2 regions of the Undibacterium sp. FT79W genome follow, and region 1 is predicted to be linked to the other one. Evidence: riboswitches for the same ligand, from Rfam matches in the RefSeq annotation. Region 1 holds a riboswitch; the other holds the start of a gene.

The links. A riboswitch is a leader RNA that binds a small molecule or an ion and turns the genes downstream of it on or off. The one in region 1 is predicted to bind manganese.
Region 2: linked by a shared signal. The riboswitch ahead of H8K38_RS05460 (TMEM165/GDT1 family protein) and the one ahead of H8K38_RS10825 (sodium:calcium antiporter) in region 1 are both predicted to bind manganese.

Annotation. Positions count from the first base shown of each region.
Region 1 is NZ_JACOGB010000005.1:260,392-267,802, reverse strand. It holds gene mgtA (magnesium-translocating P-type ATPase) at 1-1,420, opposite strand, end outside; gene H8K38_RS10830 (carbohydrate porin) at 1,727-3,094, opposite strand; yybP-ykoY riboswitch at 4,333-4,443, shown strand; gene H8K38_RS10825 (sodium:calcium antiporter) at 4,534-5,538, shown strand; gene H8K38_RS10820 (hypothetical protein) at 5,931-6,095, shown strand; gene H8K38_RS18445 (YkgJ family cysteine cluster protein) at 6,872-7,138, shown strand; gene H8K38_RS10815 (PAS domain-containing protein) at 7,171-7,411, opposite strand, start outside.
Region 2 is NZ_JACOGB010000003.1:318-7,728, reverse strand. It holds gene H8K38_RS05485 (tetratricopeptide repeat-containing response regulator) at 1-1,469, shown strand, start outside; gene H8K38_RS05480 (HDOD domain-containing protein) at 1,570-3,123, shown strand; gene H8K38_RS05475 (LysE family transporter) at 3,218-3,862, shown strand; gene H8K38_RS05470 (hypothetical protein) at 3,869-4,672, opposite strand; gene H8K38_RS05465 (arsenate reductase family protein) at 4,665-5,036, opposite strand; gene H8K38_RS05460 (TMEM165/GDT1 family protein) at 5,047-5,619, opposite strand; yybP-ykoY riboswitch at 5,712-5,839, opposite strand; gene H8K38_RS05455 (MgtC/SapB family protein) at 6,020-6,742, shown strand; tRNA gene H8K38_RS05450 (tRNA-Tyr) at 6,815-6,899, shown strand; tRNA gene H8K38_RS05445 (tRNA-Gly) at 6,939-7,012, shown strand; tRNA gene H8K38_RS05440 (tRNA-Thr) at 7,045-7,119, shown strand; partial or broken gene H8K38_RS05435 (GTP-binding protein) at 7,194-7,411, shown strand, end outside.

The DNA of each region.
Region 1 (7,411 bases):
GACGGCGTGTGAAGTCGAATGGAATTTCGTCCACCTTACGGAAGGCTGTGGCAACTTCCAATACGCTGTGCACCTCAACATGTTCTAATACGGCCACGTCAAGCAGATTTTTCAAACCCGTCTGGTAGTAGCTGTTGAGGTAAGCCATCTCCAACACTTCGTCGGAATCCAGTCCCCAAGCATCAATGTGGCGCGATAGTAAAATCTTGTCCTGCGTCAGCGTGCCGGTTTTGTCAGTACAGAGTACGTCCATGGCACCAAAGTTCTGAATCGCGTCCAACCGCTTGACGATGACCTTCTTGCGCGACAAAATTACCGCCCCCTTAGCGAGGGTCGAAGTGACAATCATCGGCAGCATTTCGGGCGTCAAGCCAACGGCGATGGAGAGAGCAAACAGCAGCGCCTCCATCCAGTCCCCTTTGGTAAATCCGTTGATGAACAGTACCAATGGAGCCATGACGAACATGAACCGGATCAAGAGCCAACTGATCTTGTTGACACCCGACTGAAACGCCGTTGGCGCGCGGTCTGTGGCAGTTACCCGGACGGCCAGCGCACCGAAGTAGGTGCTGTTGCCGGTCGAAATCACGATGGCCGTTGCTGCGCCGGAAACCACGTTAGTGCCCATAAAAACGATGTTGTCTAACTCCAGCGGACTGACTGCGTTTGTGTCCGACAGGAACGTGAATTTCTCTACTGGCATAGACTCACCTGTCATAGCGGATTGCGCGATGAACAGGTCTTTGGCCGTGAGCAAGCGGCAGTCCGCCGGAATCATATCGCCTGCAGATAACGCAACCAAATCGCCGGGTACGAGTTGCTTGATGGGCACCTCAATGCGATGCGCCGCTTTGGGGTGTAATGCAACATCGAAATACTTTCTGGCCTCTTCCGCAGCGTCTTCCGAGGGGTCGCGTCGTATTACAGTTGCCGTATTGCTCACCATTGCCTTGAGCTCGTCAGCTGCCTTGTTGGATCTAGACTCTTGCCAAAAACGCAAAAATGTTGAGAGCACCACCATCGTGCCAATCACGAGAGCGGCTTTCATGTCGTCGGTCGCATAGGAAACGACGACCAGCAATGTAAGCAGCAGGTTGAACGGGTTTTTATAGCAGTGCCATAGGTGCATCCACCAAGGCAAAGGCTTTTCGTGTTCGACTTCGTTTAAGCCGACACGCTCACGGACAGCTTCAGCCTGTCCTTCAGTGAGACCGTCGGCGTGGCTATCAAGTGTCTTGAAAAGGGCCTCGGTATCGCTCTTAGCTGCGGCTACGAGCGTTTGCGCAAGTGTGGCAGGCACCTCGCGGCTCGCGCCAGTTTGGTTCAGAGCATCCAGTAGAGCGAAGCGCCGAAAATGCCGAGCAATATGGCGGGTGCGAAGGAAGCCTGCGAAGATTTCTTTGAGGATGGTGAAGTTCATTTTGTATTCCTTATCGCCACCATCCTGAAATAATCAAGGTGGTGGCAGTCGAGACGGACAGTCCATAGTGTTTTCAAAATTCCGTATGCAGTCCCACTTAGGCGATATTGGCAGACCCTCGGTCAACGTTGTAGCCTGAGTTGTTGATGTGTCGCCAATTCAGCAACCTGCATGCACTGATTGATTTTCGTGGCGCGATATCTTCATGCAAAATTGTATTGAAAAAGCCGTCATGTTGGTCATCGAGAACGGCGCTTTTAGTTTGCGCGACCATTTTCAGATTTGTTCTCATAATTTCAACCTTATTTATAACTCTGCATGCAAGCGAACTCCATAAATCGAAAATGGACCACGATCACGGTTATACGCCGGGTTTGTGACGTGTTGATAATCAAGAGTGAGCTTTAAATTTTTGGTCAAAGATGTTGAATAGAAGGCTTCGACAATCTTTTCCTTGCCATAATTTAATTGTCCATCTCCGACTAAAATACCAATGCCACCTGCGGTAAAGTAGGCTTTTGCTTCTGCTGATAAGGCATTTACTGCTGCAGCAATACCAATCTTGTCGCTTGCTCTTCCCCAGCTAGTTCCTTGCAATGAAAAACCACCCGAAATCGAACGATTGATGTCAGTAAATTCATAGGCTTCTTTTTTTCCACTGTTGACACCCATGCGAGCAAATACACCTAAATCGTTCGTCAGTTCTTGTTCAAAATTTAGTGTGATACCCGGGTTAGAGCTGTCATGGCGAACAAGGGAAGTATCAGGCGTGGCATTAGTCAGTTGTCCAAGTCGAACTGCATCACGGTAATCCCCCATCCTACCAACGTTAACAAATGCTAATAGTTTGATTTTTCCTGGGTGCCCATCCCACTCATGGCGGTGTTCGAGTTCAGCCACGAAACTATGCTGATGAAAATGAAATCCCACCACCTTTTGATTTGGAACTTCAGACATTTGGAATGCGCCACCACGCAGACTCCACTTATCTTGATTCCATTCAATCGTCGCACCGTTCGTAAAACCCCAGGAATCCGCCGCATAGTCAAATGTGCCCGAGTCGATAATTGACCAGTTTAAAAAGTCAGATCGTGGATCATGCGCGTAACTATTATTATCAAAAATATCAACGACCGAGAATTTACCAACAGTTATGACTATATTATTTGTACTTTGCGTCGACGCCAATTGGTTGGTACTTTCTTCGACTTTTTGTTCATCACCACTCAATGAAATGACGTGACGTACAAATGCGCGTGGTAGGCGAAGATAGGGACGATTCTCGCCAATTTTGTAGCCCTCTCCGTTCGGAAACCCAGCCATTCCCACCGTGTTGCTTAAACCAAAACCTTGATCTATCTCTGGGTTTAACCACAGCTCAGTATTTTTCCCTAAACAGCGACCGAGAAACAAGGTTATGTCAGTGGTATTTGTATTTCGAGCAGACGGATCCATGCTGTTTGTACCGCTGTATGGTGCAGTAAAATCAGGATGCCATTGATTTACATAGGTCATTTGCCAATGGGTACTCCATTCATCTAACAGAAAAGATGGCGTAGTGAGAATCGCATTATTTTCAGGTGCAATATCTGCTGCGCACGCAGTCATGGTAATGCCCGAAAAAGTGACGAAGACTGAGCACACTGCAATCTTTATTTTAGTGATTTGAAACATAACAAAACTCCGCAAAAATGAACGAATTAAAAAGCGTTTTTGTCGGCTTAAGTTCAATTGTCAATTGATCGATGTTTGCGCGCACGCAGACGGTGCTCATCATTGACGAATAACCCCAATGATGAAAATCTAGATCAATATCGAAACAAATAACAATGTGCTATATGGTCTCGACGAATTAGTTTGGAGGTCGGTAGTGAGAAAATAATTTCCACTGTTTGGATACCGCCATCTGCATGTAGCAAGACGACGGCAAGAGAATTCTTGGCAGGTCGTGCTACGGCAGAGTCAAAATTAATAATCGACAACTATAACAATCTGAGCTTATGCCCACGAAAAACTCCATTGATTGAATACTGTTTAAATGCACTTCAGAAAATGAAATGCAATACAAATTTATATTGATGATTAACGGCTTGAATGTGATTTTGAGACCAACATACCGTAGATCCCACTACCGCTTCTTACGCTGCGGTTTGAAAATCGATGATTGCTTTTAATTGTCGCATCTACTTGCTTGCTCGACCAACCAAATGTCCAGTTAACGACTCTGTCCAACGTACGGCTTGAGGATGTGAAACGTGTAATTTCTAATTTTTTCATTTTTATACTCACTTGAAAAAGAAACTCGTACAAATGAGAAGTTCGGTGTGATATCGAACTTCTCTCATTTTCAATGACCTTCAAATCTGGAGTTCACTTTGTATGAAATGTTTAGTGATCCAGAACGAGGTAAGTTCAAAAAGCAAAAAGTGTCTCTTGTCCAAGTAGAAAAAAACTACTTAGTTACGGCGAATGTGTTTGAATAGCCTATTAGTTGCAAGTGCAAAAATAGATAGTCACGCAAACGCGCAATGCGGCAAACGGTAAGTGGGGATGACGACGTGAAGTCGTTGACACTACAGCTAACTCTTAGCTGTAGCAGAGAAATGACTGCGAAGCTTAAGCGATGTTGGCTGGGGTGTTACCCAAATTTAGCAAGCGACAACTGCAACTGTCCAAGATCAAAGCTCCATATTTTTTCGATGCAGAATTTTAGTTTTTACTTCAAAAGTGTGTCAAGCAATAAAACCACATTCAGGCAATTTAATTTGTCTTTTTAAATAATGATTCTCAGCTACCTGAATAACCAAGAGATTCCCAGCATATAGCATCCCATAAATGGCTTGTGACTTCGGCGAGAAGCATTTTAGTGGCAATGAACCATATCAATATTTAAAAAAAACAGTAAAATGCGGGCTATTGTCATTGGGGAGTAGCCATCTTTAGCAGCCCCGCTAAAGAGATCACGTCAACAAACTTGAGACCTCATGTCTCATGGCGTGCTCAGCCTCTGTATTAGGAGAGCTAGGCGAGACCTTTGGCCGCATGCGTTTTGCCAGCCGGGCAAGTCGCATTTGCGCGCCATTGGAATCTTACTTGCCCGGCACAATAACTTCATGTTCCTGACACTTATCCTATTTTTTTCATCTGCAGGTGCCATCTATTTAGCCTGCGAATACTTCGTCAACGGTATCGAATGGTTCGGTCGTCGTTTGAATCTCGGTGCAACTGCCGTTGGTTCTGTGCTCGCCGCTTTTGGTACGGCATTGCCTGAAAGTGCGGTAACCTTTATGTCCGTTGTGTTTGGTACCACACCAGACCAAAAGGATATTGGCGTTGGTGCAGCCATGGGAGGCCCTCTTGTTCTCGCCACACTGGGCTATGCCGTCGTTGGTTTGGCCTTACTTTTTCATCGTCGGCGACTCGAACGGGATACGCATCATATTCACGCCGACCATGTTCGTTTAAGCCGGGATCAAGTTGCATTTCTTGCGGTGTTTGTGGTGAAAGTTGGACTCGGTTTAGTCGCTTTTGCGATCAAGCCTTGGTTGGGCATACTTTTCTTGGCAGCCTATGCAATCTACGTATGGCGCGAAATTCAAGAGAGCGATACCGCACCTGAAGAGGAGGAGATCGAGCTCCTTAAAATCCGCCCGTCCGAATTAGAACCTTCCCTGAAATGGGCTGGCTTGCAGGTAACGCTTGCTTTGATCGTGATTAGTGCAGCATCCCATGTTTTTGTTGGGCAGCTTGAGAGTATCGGTACAAACTTACAGTGGCCACCGCACCTGGTGGCATTATTGCTGAGCCCAGTGGCAACTGAGTTGCCAGAGATGATGAATGCACTTATCTGGATACGGCAAGGCAAAGAGCGCTTAGCGCTAGCTAATATTTCCGGAGCCATGATGATTCAAGCGACCATCCCCAGCGCTTTAGGCATCTTTTTTACTCCATGGCTCTTCGATGGCCCCCTGGTGGCTGCAGGCGTATTGACCACCTTAGCAATTGTATTTCTGTGGCAGCTTTTTAGGCGTGGCGCAGTCGATAGTCGTGTGCTGATCGCTGTTAGTGCTTTATACGGCGTTTTTGCTTTGCTTATTGCCTTCTATTTTCCACGCTGATTGCACTAGCAGAGACAAGTATCAGACTTCTCAGGTTGAACGTCGTCTACAGCTTCGATAGTCTAACTTTTAGCTTTGGGAGAGCCGCATCAAGCGATAAAATGCCCTCCCAAAAGGTCGTTCCGGGAGCAATACACGTAGTGTGAAACCAGTAACGCCAATCGATGCCCCAATTGATGCTCTACCACCTCAAAGAGGTAATCCTTGAAGTCGAGTAGATCCTGTGCATGGTTGCTCGATACATTGAGCAGCGGGCTGGACTGTGGATAACATGCTAAATTGATGGTTGGTATAATTTTATTAATTATCAGTAGATTGATGTGTAAAAATGAGAGTATGCGAAATACTTGAAACACCCTACAGTCCTCATTCAACCTAGCGTCAGGTCGGTTATGCGGCTACCCAAATATCTTTTCAAACTGGTCTACGACCCTTCAGAAAACAAGAGATGGGCTTACTGGGTCGAAAACATCGACAACACAAAAGCAGGAAAATCGATCACCTATGAAGAACTAGTCAAACGCACCGGCATACAGTTCTTTACTGAGAGAATGTAAGTGACAAAATAAAAAACCTGTTCATTGACATGAACAGGTTTTTTCACCAGCGTTGAATGTCCGTTCTTGGCCGAACTCGGACTATGTCTGTGCAAGATAGCATCTTGCTTAGCTGAAAAATACGTGAAATCTCACAACTTCGAACGGCGATGCCGACAACTCCACGAACACTAGCCTAGCTTCAAGCTATCCGGCCACTGGACGGCATTGGGCTGGAACGAGTGACATGGTTTAAGCGAGAACAGCCGGCGGAAATAGATGAGAATACGCAATTTAGTTTGAGACCCTAAATTTAGAAACAAATTATCCAGAAAAATAGGTCAATTTTAAGCACAAATTAACACTAATTGATTCAAGAATATATTGTCGTAAGCAGCGCAAAATCAGAAGAAGGCTATTTCTGTTCAAGTTGTAACATAGCACGCCTAAGCAAAGACGAATGCTTAACTCTTTGATTTTAAAGACGACTCATTCAAGACTATATTCGGATGAAACATCCTGCGCATCATGCTAGAAAGACAGCGGCAAAACCAGGCAAATGCGACAAAATGCCAAAATCTGCACTTAAAATGATGAATTGACGGCATCACCTGCATGCAGGTATTAGCCGTTCTACCAAGCGCAACGCCATCGCACCCTGGCTCATTAATCATTGGATGTCTAAGCAAGTATGAAAAGAATTCACGGTCGTAAGCCAACACGCGCAAATTCAGAGAATGCTGTTAACGCATTCCACAGAACAATATCCGCCCAGTCCGCCTTATCCCAAAAAAAGGATGCGATCCATGCAGTGTCGTGATGCTTGCGGTGCGTGCTGTATCGCACCATCGATTTCCAGCCCGATACCTGGCATGCCTGAAGGGAAGCCTGCAGGCGTTAAATGTATACAGCTGGCAGACGATCTGCGATGTCTGATTTTTGGGAAGCCTGAGCGACCTGCCTGCTGTTCGGGCTTGCAGGCGTCACATGACATGTGCGGAACAAATCGCGAACACGCAATGTTATGGTTGCATGAACTGGAAAAAGCGACCGCACCGCGATGAACATCATGCAAACGCTGAATCCCGCACTGTTCTTATTTCTGTGCCTTTACGATGCGGTTGCGTCCACCGTTTTTAGCCCGATATAGCGCCGCATCGGCCTCCGCTAAAATGCTCTCGGGGCTGCCATTCAGCGCTGCGATACCTCCGCTCAGAGTGATTCTGATGCAATGGCCTTCACCGGAATCGATCTTGCTGTCTTCCAGAGCAATACGTAAACGTTCAGCGACCATCATGCCGTCTTCAGCGCTGGTATTCGGTAACAGCACAGCAAAT
Region 2 (7,411 bases), on a different contig from region 1:
TGTGCGAATACGATCTCGGCGTCGGTCAGGACGGTCAGCAATTGCTCGAAGACATGCGCCATCACAAGCTTGCGCCTTTATCGACCATCTTTATTATGGTGACCGCCGAGCGCTCTTACGCCAAAGTCGTCAGCGCCGCTGAACTTGCCCCGTCTGATTACCTGCTCAAGCCATTTACTGCTGACATGCTGCTGGAACGTGTGGTTCGCGCGCTGGAAAAACGCAAAGCTTTTGTCGATGTGTATAACCTGATGGAACAGGGCCAAGTGAGCGAGGCGATTACCGCCACCTACCACGGCGAACGTGAATTTCCGCGCTACGTGATTGATTTCATGCGCCTGCGCGCCGAACTGCATGTGGTACTGGGCGAAGCCGCAGAAGCCGAAGCGCTGTACACCCAGCTGTTTGAAATGAAAGCCGTCGCCTGGGCTCGTCTGGGGCTGGCGAAAACGCTGTACATGCAGGGAAAATATCAGGAAGCGGAAAGCATCCTGAAAAATCTGGTCGCGGAAAACAGCAAGTACATGGATGCGTATGACTGGCTTGCCAAAACACATGAAATGGTTGGCCAGCTCCCCGAAGCGAAAGAAGTGCTGGATACGGCGGTCGCCGTTTCGCCGCACGGTGTACGCCGCTTACGTAATCTGGGCCGGATTGCGATGGAAACCGGTGACATCGAAACCGCAGAAAACGTGTTTAAAAAAGTCGTCAGCAAGGCAAAATTTTCTGAATTCCGTGATCCTGAAGATCACATGAATCTGGTCGATGCACTGGTCAAAAAAGGCGATACCGATCAGGCTAAATCGGTGATCCGAGACATGGACAGAAGTATGGTCGGTCTGAAAAAGACCGCGGCCTGCCGCGCGATTTCAAATGCGATGGTGCATGCCAAAACCGGTGACGCGAGGTTGACCGAAGAACTCGGTGCCGCCGTCGAAGCCTCGCGCGAAGACATCGGTTTATCGACCGGTGCCAAGATCGGTCTGGCGAAGAGTTGCCTTGATAACGACAATGAAGACGCGGCTTCCGAAATTATTCTCGACGTGATGAAAAATGCGGCGAGTAACCAGCAGGTCATGAACAAGGCGATGGGCGTGTTTGAAAGCGCCGGCAAAGGGCATCTGGCGAAAGAGCTGGCACAGCGCAGCAAGAAGGAAGTTATGGATCTGGTGGCGCTGGGTGTGCAAAAAGCGAAGCAGGGTGATTTCCGCGGCTCGGTTGAGCTGATGACGGCCGCTGCCCGTAAATCGCCGGACAATTCACAAGTGGTGATGAATGCTGCGCTGGCGGCATTGAAATGTCTGGAAAATCTTGGCTGGGACAATACTATCGGTGAGCAGGCGAAGGCGCTGATCGAATCTGCGCGTCATCTTGATCCTATGAATCCGCGTCTGAAGGCGATTCGGGGTTTATATGATGAGCTGCAGAAAAAGTATGGTTTGAGTATCAGTCGTTTTACAAAAAATTAGATCGATTGCCATATCTGCCAGCCGTATCGGCGATTGATCGAACGGCAGGCAGGAGTCGCACAGTATCTTGTCGAATTCATTGGCTGCACACGCAGGAACTATGGCAACTTATCCAACAGCAGGTTTTTCTCAGATTCCCCTCGAGTCGCATCGCGAGCGCTTATTAAAAAAAATCCGAGACGAAAACGATTTACCGACACTGGGTGTCGCGATCGCTAAAGTCGTTGAAATTACTTCGTCCGGCGAAGACTCGGTTTCCCGTCTCGCGCATTTTGTCTTGTCGGATGTCGGCCTGACGCAAAAAATATTGCGGCTGGCAAATACGGTGCAATACCGGACTGCGGCTGGCGCTGCGGTGACTACCATTTCACGCTCGATATTTCTGCTCGGATTCAATACCGTTAAAACCAGCGCTCTGGCGATGCTGCTGGTCGATTTTTTCAAAGATCAGGCGCAGGCGATCAGTGTACGTAAAGAGCTGATTCATTCTTTGTGCGCCAGTATTATCGGCCGCGAAATTGCACAGCGTGGGCGTTTTCAGGATGGCGAAGAAGCGGCGGTTGCTTCCTTGTTCAAGAATGTCGGCAAGGTTCTGATTGCCTCGTTTGACCACGGATTATTTTCTCGTATCCAGAATGTTGCCGCCACCGGAGAAACCAGTGAGGATGCGGCATCGGTCTTGTTGCTCGGCTGTAGCTTCGAGCGTTTTGGCGAGCTGGCGTTGCAAGGCTGGAAAATTCCGGATGCGATTATTCAGGCGATGGCGCCGTTGCCTTCCGGCGAGCTGCGCAAGAGCACGCAACGTAATGAATGGCTGAAACAAGTGGCAAGCTTCAGCGATGCGCTGGCCGGTATTCTGATTTCGGGTGTCGGCGATAAATCAGCCCGTTATGAAAAATTGCTGAAGCGCTTCGGTAAAGTGCTGGAGCTGGATCAGGCGATGCTGGACGATTTGTTGCTCAAAGTTGAAGCTGAGACCCGCCAGATGGCAAAGAGCATGGATATTGCCTTGCCAGAGGCGAATGCAGAAGCGCCGGAATTATTGAAAACGCTGGGCGTTCCCAGTGAATTTTTGCTGAAGACCGCCGAAGTCACTCCCGCGCAGGAAGCGATTCGTTACCCCAGCGGAAAACCGCACAACGCGCGTGATCTGTTGCTGACCGGCGTGCAGGATGTGACGCAGATGCTGACCTCCGATGACTATAAATTGAATGATCTGATCTTGCTGGTGCTCGAAACCTTGTACACCAGCATGGGATTTCGTTTTGCCACAGTCTGCCTGCGCGATATCAGCAGCGGGCGTTATGTCGCGCGGCTGGCGGTTGGTGAACATTATGCCGAACGGCAAAAGAGCTTTTTCTTCGGCGGCAAATCCGAGTCTGATTTATTTGCGCTGGCCTTAAGCAATAATGCTGACGTGATGATTTCGGATGCGATGGTGCCAAAAATCCGCAGTTTATTGCCAGCCTGGCATCAGGAATTATTACCGGACGCCCGTAGTTTTATTATTTTGCCGCTGGTCATACAAAAGAAGCCTCTAGGCTTGTTTTATGCGGATCGCGCGACCACCGCGGATGAAGGCGTGCCGCCGGATGAAACCGCTTTGATCAAGACCTTGAAAAGTCAGTTACTCGCCGCGATGATGCGAGGCTGATTTTTTATTCTACGATCTGCGGCTGCCTGCGGTGCAGCGGCTACAATAGTTTTTTTTTGCAGTTTAATTTCAGCGCTCGTCGCTATTGATGATTATGACTTTTTCTACCTGGTTTGCCTTTCTGATTGCCGCTTGTGTAATCGCTATTTCCCCTGGTTCTGGTGCAGTGTTATCAATGTCGCATGGGCTGAATTACGGCGTCAAAAAAGCCAGTACAACGATACTGGGCTTGCAGGCTGGCTTGTTGTTGATTCTGGCGATTGCCGGGGCAGGGGTGGGTTCGATTCTGTTAGCGTCAGAATTCGCGTTTAATATCGTTAAAATCGTTGGTGCGCTGTATTTGATTTATCTTGGATTTAATCAATGGCGTGCGCGGGTAGAAGTGGTGAAGGAAGAAGAAAAAAACGTCACGCTGACACAGTTGCCCACTGCGCGCCGACGTTTCCTGATCGGATTTTTTACAAATACAACGAATCCTAAAGGCATCATTTTTATGGTGGCGGTGTTACCACAATTTATTTCGCATGATGCGCCGTTGTTGCCGCAGCTTTGCATACTCGGGGCGACTATGTGCGGCGTTGATCTGATCGTGATGCATAGCTATGCGTATGCCGCCTCGACCATGCAGAGATATTTCAGTGATCCACGCTGGTTAAAAAGCCAGAATCGCTTCTTCGGCGGGATACTGATGGCGATTGGGGCTGCGCTGTTTTTCGTCAAACGCAGTCCGTCCAACTGATTTGCTTTAGTTCAGCTCAATACCTTGTTTCTTGGCGAGAGAATCAATGTCTTGCCAGATGGTCATTTGATTTAACAAGCGGGTTGCCGGGTCCAGCATGGCATTCAGATTGAAGAAGCGCTCCAGCGATGTTTCATCAAATTGACTGCGCTGAGAAAAATTAATGCGACCGTATTGCTTATTGAAGGCATTCAGTAAATCTGCCGGTGTGTCTTTGTGCCACGATTGCATCAGGCCACCGACCATCAACGCTGTATCGGTGGTTTGTTCCAGACTGCGTGGATTTCTGGCAACGCTGATATCGCGGTAATCGAGCAGGCGCGGGAAATAGAATTGTTTGATCCAACTCGCCGGAATTCCGCCTTCTCTTTGCAAAGAACCACTGCGCCAGAGTTTCCAGCTTTTCTCGGCTTCACCTTCACTGACGAAATGCGTGTCTGCCAGTACGACGCAATCTTCCCCGAGCACGATTTCCAGCACGACCGGTAAGCCGGTTTCACTGGCAATGCTTTCCAGCTCCGGCATTTGCGGTTTTTCGCCGCGATTATTCTGCAGCGCCTGCACGAAAGCTGCCATGATGTCCTGATGTGCGTGATGGACCGCGCCGGTGTTATTGCAGAAATCTGCACACGCAGCGAAGTAAGCCATCAACTCGCCTATCATGATTCCTGGTATTGATGCGCCAGCGGCATCTTGCAAACCCTGGCGCACACTACTCATCGCGATACCATTTCTTAAAATCGGATAAAGCTGGGTTGTTGTGCAACCGAATTTGACGATACTGCCAGCGGCAAGTTTAAATTCACTCATGTGATGACACTTTCTTAAATAGATGCAGCACTTGCTCCGGCGGACGTCCTATGACCGCTGTTCCATTGAATGTAGCGATAGGACGTTGCAGTAATTTGGGACAATCAGCGATGGCCTGAAGCGCGCGGGAATCGTCGGCTTCCGCTAAATTTTTCTCGGCATATTCCGCTTCGTTATTGCGCAACATTTGTTGTACATCGCCGCCCAGTTGTTCCAGCAGTGTCGTTAATTGTCCGACCGAGAGCGGTGTTTTCTGGTAGTCGATGACCTTTAACTCCTGCGCGTGTTCGGCGCAGGCAGATTCGAGTATCGCCAGTGCTTCACGGGATTTGGAGCAACGCGGATTATGATAAATCGTCAGCATTTCTTTCTCTTTATAAAAAACGATCGCCGATACCCATCAGCACCAAGACGCCAAGAATAGCGAATACGCCAGCAGCAATCCAGCGGACTATTTTGAATGGAAAATTCGGCGCTGCGATTTTTCCTAAAAAGACTGCAGGAATATCAGCAATCAACATACCCAGCGTTGTACCGGCGATAACCAGGTAGAGATTCGAGTATTTTGCTGCCAGTGCGACCGTTGCCAGCTGTGTTTTATCGCCGATTTCGGCAATAAAGAAAGTGATGCAGGTCAGCGCGAAGACGCCGTATTTTCCTTCACTCAGACCTTCATCTTCCATTTCATCAGGTTTCAGTGTCCAGGCTGCAATGGCCAGAAAAGATAATCCTAGCGCCCAGCGCAACAACGTGGAGGGAATATTAGTGGCAACCCATTGGCCCAGTAATCCGGCCAGAGCATGATTGGCTAAGGTGGCAATCAATATGCCGAGAATGATAGGGATTGGTTTTTTATAGCGCGCTGCCAGTAATAAGGCGAGCAATTGTGTTTTGTCACCAATTTCGCCAACGGTGACGGCCAGAGCAGAGACGAGGAAAGCTTCCATGATTTTTATTGAGATCGGGCGCTGATAACCAATGACAGCAACACTCCGCCCGATCTCCGGTAACAGAAGTGCAACTATCAAAGGTCTTGCCAAATCCCGCGCAGATCATCGCTGATCCATTGCTGATCACAGGATCAACCGCACCATGACTGTTGAGTCAAGTATGTTGATGCGATTTCTTCAGCAAGGCTGAAGCAGGCTACTCCCCAATGAATGTGAGCGCGGATTATACTGCATAGTCGCTTGCGGACGATAGGTTTAAAAAAACGGGAACTGATTTTTATCCGGATATCTTACGCAGGTAGCGTAAATTGCTTTCCGCCGCAGACTGATAGTTGATAAACTAAAAAACGATTTACATCATTTATGGGGCGTTATGGGAAGTTACCTGAGTCATTTCATGAGTTTCTGGTCGGCCGCCGAGCTGAACGCCAACATAATCATATTCTTGAATCTGGCTGGCGCAATGTTGCTGGGCTTTGTCGTCGGCTACGAGCGCTCTTATCACGGACGTGCCGCAGGCATGCGGACCTACGGGCTGGTATGTATGGCTTCTGCAGCGTTGGTCGTGATTGCCGGCTACCCTGACTTCTGGTACGGCGGTCGCGCGATAGCGCCGGTGGCGCTTGATCCGACCAGAATTATTCAGGGAATCGTCACCGGTATTGGCTTTCTCGGTGCCGGTGTGATCATGAAGGAAGGATTTACGATCAGCGGTTTGACGACGGCTGCTTCGGTGTGGGCATCATCTGCGATCGGTGTTTTGGTCGGAGTAGGTTTTTATGCCGCGGCAATTCTGTTGGCGCTTTTGTCGGCCGCCTGCATGGTATGGGTGCATCGCCTTGAGTCTTGGTTACCTTCACAAGCGGCAATTGTGATCACGATACGTTTTAAAAAGGGATTTTTGCCGGATGAGAAAACAATGGGCGAAATGGCTTTGAGACGCGGTTATGAAATGGCCAGTGGTACGTTGGCGATTGCACAGAGTAATGGTGCTCTGGAGTGGCGTTTTGTTGCAGTCGCAATGGATAAAAAGCTTGCGCTGCCAATCAGTGTTTTATCTCAGGACTTCGAAAAATTTGACGGCGTTGATTCCTTCCAGCTGTCGCATGCACGAAATTGACTCTTTTCGACAATTTTTTTAAATAGCTCTTGACATCAGTGCTTCGGATCTCTATAGTTCTGAGTTCCCTATGGAGGGGTGGCCGAGTGGTTAAAGGCGACAGACTGTAAATCTGTTCTCTCTGAGTACGCTGGTTCGAATCCAGCCCCCTCCACCATAGGAAAGAATTTGTATTGCGGCTGAAGTGGTAGCCCCTGCGGGTGTAGCTCAATGGTAGAGCTGAAGCCTTCCAAGCTTATGACGAGGGTTCGATTCCCTTCACCCGCTCCAGTTATTTTGCATGGCTTTGTGCAGACTAAGCTGCCCTTGTAGCTCAGTGGTAGAGCACTCCCTTGGTAAGGGAGAGGCCACGTGTTCAATCCACGTCAAGGGCACCATGTAAGCTGGTGTTTCAAGTCTGAAGTCGTCGGGCGCGTGCCTGAGTATCTCATAAAATCGTTAGGAGTCCAAAATGGCAAAAGGTAAGTTCGAACGCACCAAGCCGCACGTCAACGTAGGTACAATTGGTCACGTTGATCACGGTAAAACAACATTGACAGCAGCGATTGCAACAGTATTGTCTGCAAAATTCGGTGGCGAAGCGAAGAAATACGACGAAATCGACGCAGCACCAGAAGAAAAAGCACGCGGTATTACAATTAATACTGCCCACGTTGAATACGAAACAGC